Regions from separate parts of the Kitasatospora sp. NPDC058444 genome, predicted to be linked through region 1. Evidence: riboswitches for the same ligand, from Rfam matches in the RefSeq annotation. Region 1 holds a riboswitch; the other holds the start of a gene.
What was found. Region 1 has a riboswitch for cyclic di-AMP ahead of ACFWP2_RS30800 (M23 family metallopeptidase). Riboswitches for the same ligand answer to the same signal wherever they lie in the genome.
Positions count from the first base shown of each region.

Region 1 (3,257 bases):
AGCTCGTCGTCGGGCTGGGGGGCCTGGGGGAGGGCGCTGTAGCGGTGCGGGTACTCGGTGGCGTACGCGTGGTAGGCGCGCATGACGGCGGCGACGGCGTCGTCCCCGCTGCGTCCGACGGCCGCCGCGGCCAGCCGTTCGGCCAGGTCCCCGGTGACCCGGACGGCGATCAGCCGCCGCAGTTCGGCCAGGCCGCCGCTGACGTGTTTGTACAGCGAGGGGGTGGCGACCCCGGCCCGGGTGGCGACGGAGGCCAGGGTGAGGGCCTCGGCGCCCTGCTCGTCGATGAGGGCGAGGGCGTGGTCGACGACCTGCTCGGGGGTCAGTCCTACGCGGGGCATGGGTTCGGGCTCTCCGTACGTACGGCGTCGGGTGGATCGGGCGGTGTGGGGCGGGGCGGAGGGTCGGGCTCAGCCGAGCTCGGCGAGGAACGGCAGCAGGGCGTCCGCGGTGGCCGTCGGGTTGTCGGCCATCGGGTAGTGCCCGGACCCCTCGATCATCGCCTTCCGCGCGCCGAGCGCGGCGGCCTGCCGGTCGGCGACGAGTTCCGGCTTCGGGAAGTCGGGGTCCTTGCTGCCCATGACCACCAGGGCCGGGCACCGCACCGCGGCCGTCCAGCCGACCGGCGCCGAGTCGCCGTGGACCTGCCCGCGGACGGCGGCCTTGCGCCCCGGGGTGCGCAGCGCGGCGACCAGTCCGTCCACGTACGCGTCGAAGTCGGCGGGCTTGGCGCCGGGGAAGGCCATCCGGCGCAGGTAGAAGCCCCAGGAGGCCGGCCAGTGGACGAGGGAGACCCCCATCAGGCCCATGACGGCGCGCATCAGGGCGCCCGGCGGCGGGCTCTCGACGAAGGCGTCGAGCAGCACGATCCCGGCGACCCGCTCGGGCGCGTCCCCGGCGGCCTTGACGACGGTCGCCCCGGTGTAGGAGTTCCCGGCGAGGACGGCGCGCTCGATGCCGAGGTGGTCGAGCAGGGCGAGGACGTCGCCGGCGACGGCGGCGGGGCTGTAGTCGTCCCATGCGACGGAGGACTCGCCGAAGCCCCGCAGGTCCATGGTGACGACGCGGTGGCCGGCGGCGACGAGCAGCGGGCGCAGGTGCCGGTACGCGGCCCGGCTGTCGAGCATGCCCGGGAGCAGGACGACGGGGGTGCCGTGGCCCTGCCGGGTGTCGTCGAAGGCGATCCGGCCGCCGGGGACGGTCAGGTACTGGGTGCTCGGGGTGATGGTGCCGTTCATGGTGGTCCTCCTCGGGCCGCCGGTGCGGGGCGTCGGCGGTGAGTGCCGATAGCCATAAAGCTAAGGCTAATAGCCTTAGCCGTCAAGCGATCGGCCGCGGCTCGGGTCACAGTCCCCGGCTCGGGTCACACTCCCTCCACCTTGAACGGGTCGTGCTCGCTGAGCAGCTTCTCCAGTCGGGCCTGGTCCACCCGGGTGACCACCTCGTTGGACTCCTGCCGGTCCCGGATCACCTTCGCCAGGGTGAACGCGGAGGTGACGGTGTAGAGGAGGCCGAGCCCGAGGAAGGCCCTGGTCCAGCCGCCGACCGGCAGGTAGGCGATCCCGGCGGCGAGGGCGGTGCCCGACAGGGCGAAGGAGAGGACGGCCTGGACGTGGTACGCGGCCGTGGTGCGGGTCTGCATGTGTGCGCTCATGGCGTCAGGATGCGACCGCCTCGACGGGGCGCACATGAGTAGCGGTACTCAGATGGGAGTGTGTACGGGAGGCCGTTCGGTGGTGTCGTTCGTTGACGTCCGATCACTTTGCCCTAGGCTGCTCCGAACGGATGGCTTGGAATCAGAGCCTCCTAGGATTAACGTTTGATAACGCAGCGCGGTTGTCAACGCCGTACCCAGACGGCACCGTGCGCCGTCGCCTAATCCCGCCGACCCGCCCCCGGGCAGGTCAGGGAGCCGGGGAACCACGTTCCTTGGGGTGAATCGGCAGGGCCCCGGCCCGGCCGTAGGAGACCTTCCTGCTCCGAACCCGTCAGCTAACCCGGTAGGCGCGAAGGAAGGAAAGGAGCGCGCCTCCGTGGCGTCGACGCACACCCCGGCACACCCGGCCGGCTTCGCAGCCGGTACCCAGCTCCTCGACCACCCCGGCACGGACCGCCCCGAGGCCTTCGGCCCGGAGGGCTTCGCCGCAGAGGTCGAGACCAACCGCCACCGGATGCCGCGTCAGACCCGCGGAGCCTCCCCGCTGCTCGGCGTCACCGCCGTCGCCGCCACCCTGGGCGCCACCGGCTTCGCCTCGGCGACCCCGGCCGCCGCCCCCGCCGTCGAGGCCCCGGACGAGACCCCGGTCGCCCTCTCCGCCGACCCCGGCCTCGCGCTCGCCGCCCGCATCCAGCACCAGGCCGACAGTCAGCGCACCGCCGCCGAGGAGACCGCCCGGCTCCAGGCCGCCCAGGAGGCGGAGGCCAAGGCCGCCGCCAAGGAGGCCGAGGCCAAGCGCGCCGCCGAGGAGGCCGAGCGGGCCAAGGCCGCCGCCCTCACCCTCCCGGTGCAGGACTACCGGCTCTCCGCCCACTACGGCCAGAGCGCCCGCTACTGGGCCAACCTGCACACCGGCCTGGACTTCGCCGCCGACACCGGCACCCCGGTCTACGCGCTCGGCCAGGGCACCATCACCTCGGCCGGCTGGGCCGGCTCGTACGGCTACCGGATCGTCGAGACCCTGCCCGACGGCACCGAGATCTGGTACTGCCACCTCTCCTCGATCACCAAGGGCTCCGGCAAGGTCGCCTCCGGCCAGCAGATCGGCAAGGTCGGCGCGACCGGCAACGTCACCGGCCCGCACCTGCACATGGAGGTCCGCCCCGGCGGCGGCGCCCCGGTCGACCCGGAGCCCTGGCTCCAGCAGCGCGGCCTCAACCCCTGACCGACCCGCGAAAGAGCCCGGCGCACCCCGCAGAGGCGCAGGGCGCGACGCACTCGCACGAAGGCCCCCGGAAACCGTCCTCGACGGGCCGGGGGCCTTCGTGCGAGGTCTCACTCCTCGGCGGGCAGCTGCGCCAGGTACGCCTCGATCTCCTCCTGGCCCGGCTCCGGCGCCAGCTCCGGGAACTCCGTCACCAGCAGCCGCGGCAGCCCCGGCACCGTCCAGCCGCCGAACAGGTCGAGCGCCGCGTCGACCGCCGCCTCCTCGAACTGCCCGAAGTCCCCGGCCAGTTCGTCCGGCATCGGCCGCCCCTGGGCGGTCAGCTCGGCCAGGTTGCGGTAGCTGCGCCGCATCAGGCCCTGCTCCAGCAGCCGC
Region 1 is NZ_JBHXLL010000039.1:65,807-69,063, forward strand. Features, by position in the region: gene ACFWP2_RS30785 (TetR/AcrR family transcriptional regulator) at 1-341, opposite strand, end outside; gene ACFWP2_RS30790 (alpha/beta fold hydrolase) at 411-1,238, opposite strand; gene ACFWP2_RS30795 (YiaA/YiaB family inner membrane protein) at 1,364-1,654, opposite strand; cyclic di-AMP (ydaO/yuaA leader) riboswitch at 1,863-2,021, shown strand; gene ACFWP2_RS30800 (M23 family metallopeptidase) at 2,034-2,882, shown strand; gene ACFWP2_RS30805 (hypothetical protein) at 2,993-3,257, opposite strand, start outside.

Region 2 (3,257 bases), on a different contig from region 1:
ACCGGTCCGGCACAACGCCTCACTTGACGCGATGATAGCCGCAGTGCACGTGCATCAGCACGGGACGTTGCAGGTGCAGGACGCCTTTTGCGCGCAACCGCGAACTCTTCACGGACCCTTCTCCTGACGGTACGTAAACGGACATAGCCGATGAATCGTCGGACGCGCGATAACCGGCCGTGAGCACCTCCCCGCTGAATGTCGATCTTCGAATGCCGGGAGTCGCATCCCCGTGACCCTCCGTCAAACCACCTTCATGCTGTGAGACATCTCACGCGCCCCAGGTGCAACGTCAGCCTCCTCGGATCACGTCGTGGCAACCGTCGGCGGTCCCGCGGGGGCTGGGAGCGGAATGTCCGGATTATGGGCAAAGCACCCGGACCGGCACCGGAGACGCACCCTCTTCGCACCGGCTCCGCACGGTCTCCGCACCGGCTCCACGCCGCAACCGCGCCGAAGCCGTACGGCAGCCGACTGCAAGCCGGACCGGCAGATGTCCTACGATCTCCGGCATGAGCACCGCAGCCATCCCGGGCGCGCCACTGCCCGTCCGCACTCCAGGCTCCCGTGCGCGGGGGCGCCACCGTCGTCCCGAGCGCCCCGAGATCCCGTCCGGCGCCCCGGCCCTGGTGCTCGCCGTACCCGCGACCGCCGGGCCCGAGTCCCGCTCGGTCGTCGAGGAACTGCTCTCGATCGTCCGCACCGAGCAGAACGGCGTCCGGACCGCGGTCGGCTACCTGCCCGGCGGCGAGGGCGCGGGCGACGAGGACCGCACCGTGGCCGAGTTGCTGGCCGCGGCCGCCGAGGCCGGGCTGCCGATGCCCGTCCTGGTGCCGCTGGTGCCCGGTCCGCACACCTTCCTGACCGAGCTTCACGCGCTCGCCGCCGAGTACGGCGCGCCCGTCACCGACCCGCTGGGCCCGCACCCGCTGCTGGCCGAGGCCGTGCACGTCCGGCTGTCCGAGGCCGGGCTGGCCCGGGCCGACCGCGCCCGGCTGTTCGCCATCGCGACCGCCGCGGACGGCGTGGTGCTGACCACCGTCGGCGGCGAGGACGCGGCCGCCGCGGCCGGCATCACCGGGGTGCTGCTGGCCGCCCGACTGGCCGTGCCGGTCGTCGCCGCCGCGCTCGACGTGCCCGGCTCGGTGGCCGCGGCCGTCAACCACCTCAAGGAAACCGGCTCGCAGCGTCCGGCGCTGGCCCCGCTGGTGATCGGTCCGGAGGCGGACTCCGAGCTGCTCGCCACCGCCGCCGAGGAGACCGGCTGCCCGTCGGCCGCGCCGCTGGGCTCGTACCCGTCGGTCGGCCAGCTGATCGCCTCCACCTACCTGGCGGCGCTGCCCGCGCCCTCCCCGGAGGACCTGGCACGGGCCGAGGCGGAGGCGGCGGCCGCCGCCGAGGCCGAGGGTGCCCCGGAGGGCGTTCGCGGCGCCCACGCGGCCTCCGAGGGGCCCTCGGGGCAGTAGTCGACACCGCGCGCCGGTCGCGCGCACCGAAGGGCCCGGAACGGTTTTTCCGTTCCGGGCCCTTCGACTTTGTTCCGCCCACCCGTGACCGGCCCGCACGGAAGTCGGACGCCAATGAAGCGGAATGTCCGTTCTGGCCCCTTTGAAAGGAAATAGGAAACGCGGCCGCGGATGCTCGAATCGGGGCCGCCGCCTCCCCTGCCGGGATGCCCCACCGCGCGATTCGATGCGCCGTCACGCCGCTCCTGAAGCGATGCCAGTTGTGGGCTTCCGCAGCGCCGTTGCTTGAAAACGATCATTTACGATCATGAAGAGCTGCAATTTTGGCAGCTTCCTCCAAACCGTGATGCGCATCACAGTGGTTTGCAGTTTGAACTTAAGTCTGATTAACGTGCTCCCCGTTCGTGACCACACGAACCCGGTTCATCCGCAACGCCGAGTCCTGCCGTCGGATGTCCTGGCAGCGCGAAATCGCACCACGGCAGGAGCGGGGGACCCACAGGTAAGTCGCCCCGGACCGGTCTTCGGAACGGTCCAGGGCTAGGGGTGAAGCCGCGCCCACAGCGCGGCCGGGCAACTCCAGCCCGAATCCGACAGCTCACCTCGCAGGCGTGGGAGAGGACCGCGTCTTCATGCTGCCCACCAACGGCACCCGCCTGTCCAGCCGCACCCGTCGTGTGATCGCCGCCCTCGGCGTCGCCGGCATCGGCCTCACCGTTCCCTGCATCGCCTCCGGCACCGCCTCCGCCGCCTCCGTCGCCACCTGGGACAAGGTCGCCCAGTGCGAGAGCGGCGGCAACTGGAGCATCAACACCGGCAACGGCTTCTACGGCGGCCTCCAGTTCACCTCCAGCACCTGGTCCGCCTTCGGCGGCACCGCCTTCGCGGCGCGCGCCGACCTGGCCACCAAGGACCAGCAGATCGCCGTCGCCGAGAAGGTCCTCGCCTCGCAGGGCCCCGGCGCCTGGCCGGTGTGCTCGGTCCAGGCCGGCCTCACCAAGGGCGGCCCGGCGGCCACCGTCGACACCTCGGCGGGCTCCACCTCCGCCTCCACCGCGGGCTCGACCGCCGCCAAGCCCGCCGCGCCCGCCCAGAGCGCCAAGCCGGCCGCTCCGGCCGCCAAGCCCGCACAGCCCGCGCCGTCCCAGGCCCCGGCCGCCAAGCCCGCGGCGCCCGCCCAGGACGGTGCGCAGGCCACCACCGACTCCGCCACCTCCGGCAACCGCGGCGACTGGGTCCAGAAGCGCCAGCAGCAGGCCCAGGGCGGCGACTACACGGTCGTCGAGGGCGACTGGCTGTCCGCGATCGCCGACCAGCACCAGGTGCAGGGCGGCTGGCAGCGGCTGTACGAGCTCAACCGCGGCACCCTGACCGACGGCCCGGACACCATCTACCCGGGCCAGCACCTGTCCTTCGGCGGCAACGGCCAGGCCCAGGCCGGCCAGTCCTCCACCGGCAAGTCCGGCTCGGACTTCACCTGGTTCGACCGCTCGCAGAAGTCCGGCCAGTCCGCGAACGGCGGTGCCGTGAACACCCAGCCGACCGCGCCGGCCCAGACCCCGGCCGCCAAGCCGTCCACCAAGCCGGCCGCCAAGCCCGCCCCGCAGACCGACACCCAGACCCAGACCCAGGCTCCGGCCGCCACCGGCAGCATGGCCGCCGCGGTCTCCTTCGCCGAGTCGAAGGTCGGTCAGGCGTACGTCTACGGCGGCACCGGCAACGGCGGCTGGGACTGCTCCGGACTGACCCAGGCCGCGCTGCGCGCCGCGGGCATCTCCATCCCGCGCGTCG
Region 2 is NZ_JBHXLL010000004.1:343,879-347,135, reverse strand. Features, by position in the region: gene ACFWP2_RS07870 (hypothetical protein) at 513-1,466, shown strand; cyclic di-AMP (ydaO/yuaA leader) riboswitch at 1,921-2,091, shown strand; gene ACFWP2_RS07865 (transglycosylase family protein) at 2,078-3,257, shown strand, end outside.
Region 2: it holds a riboswitch for cyclic di-AMP, as region 1 does, so the genes downstream of both, ACFWP2_RS07865 (transglycosylase family protein) here and ACFWP2_RS30800 (M23 family metallopeptidase) in region 1, are expected to answer to the same signal.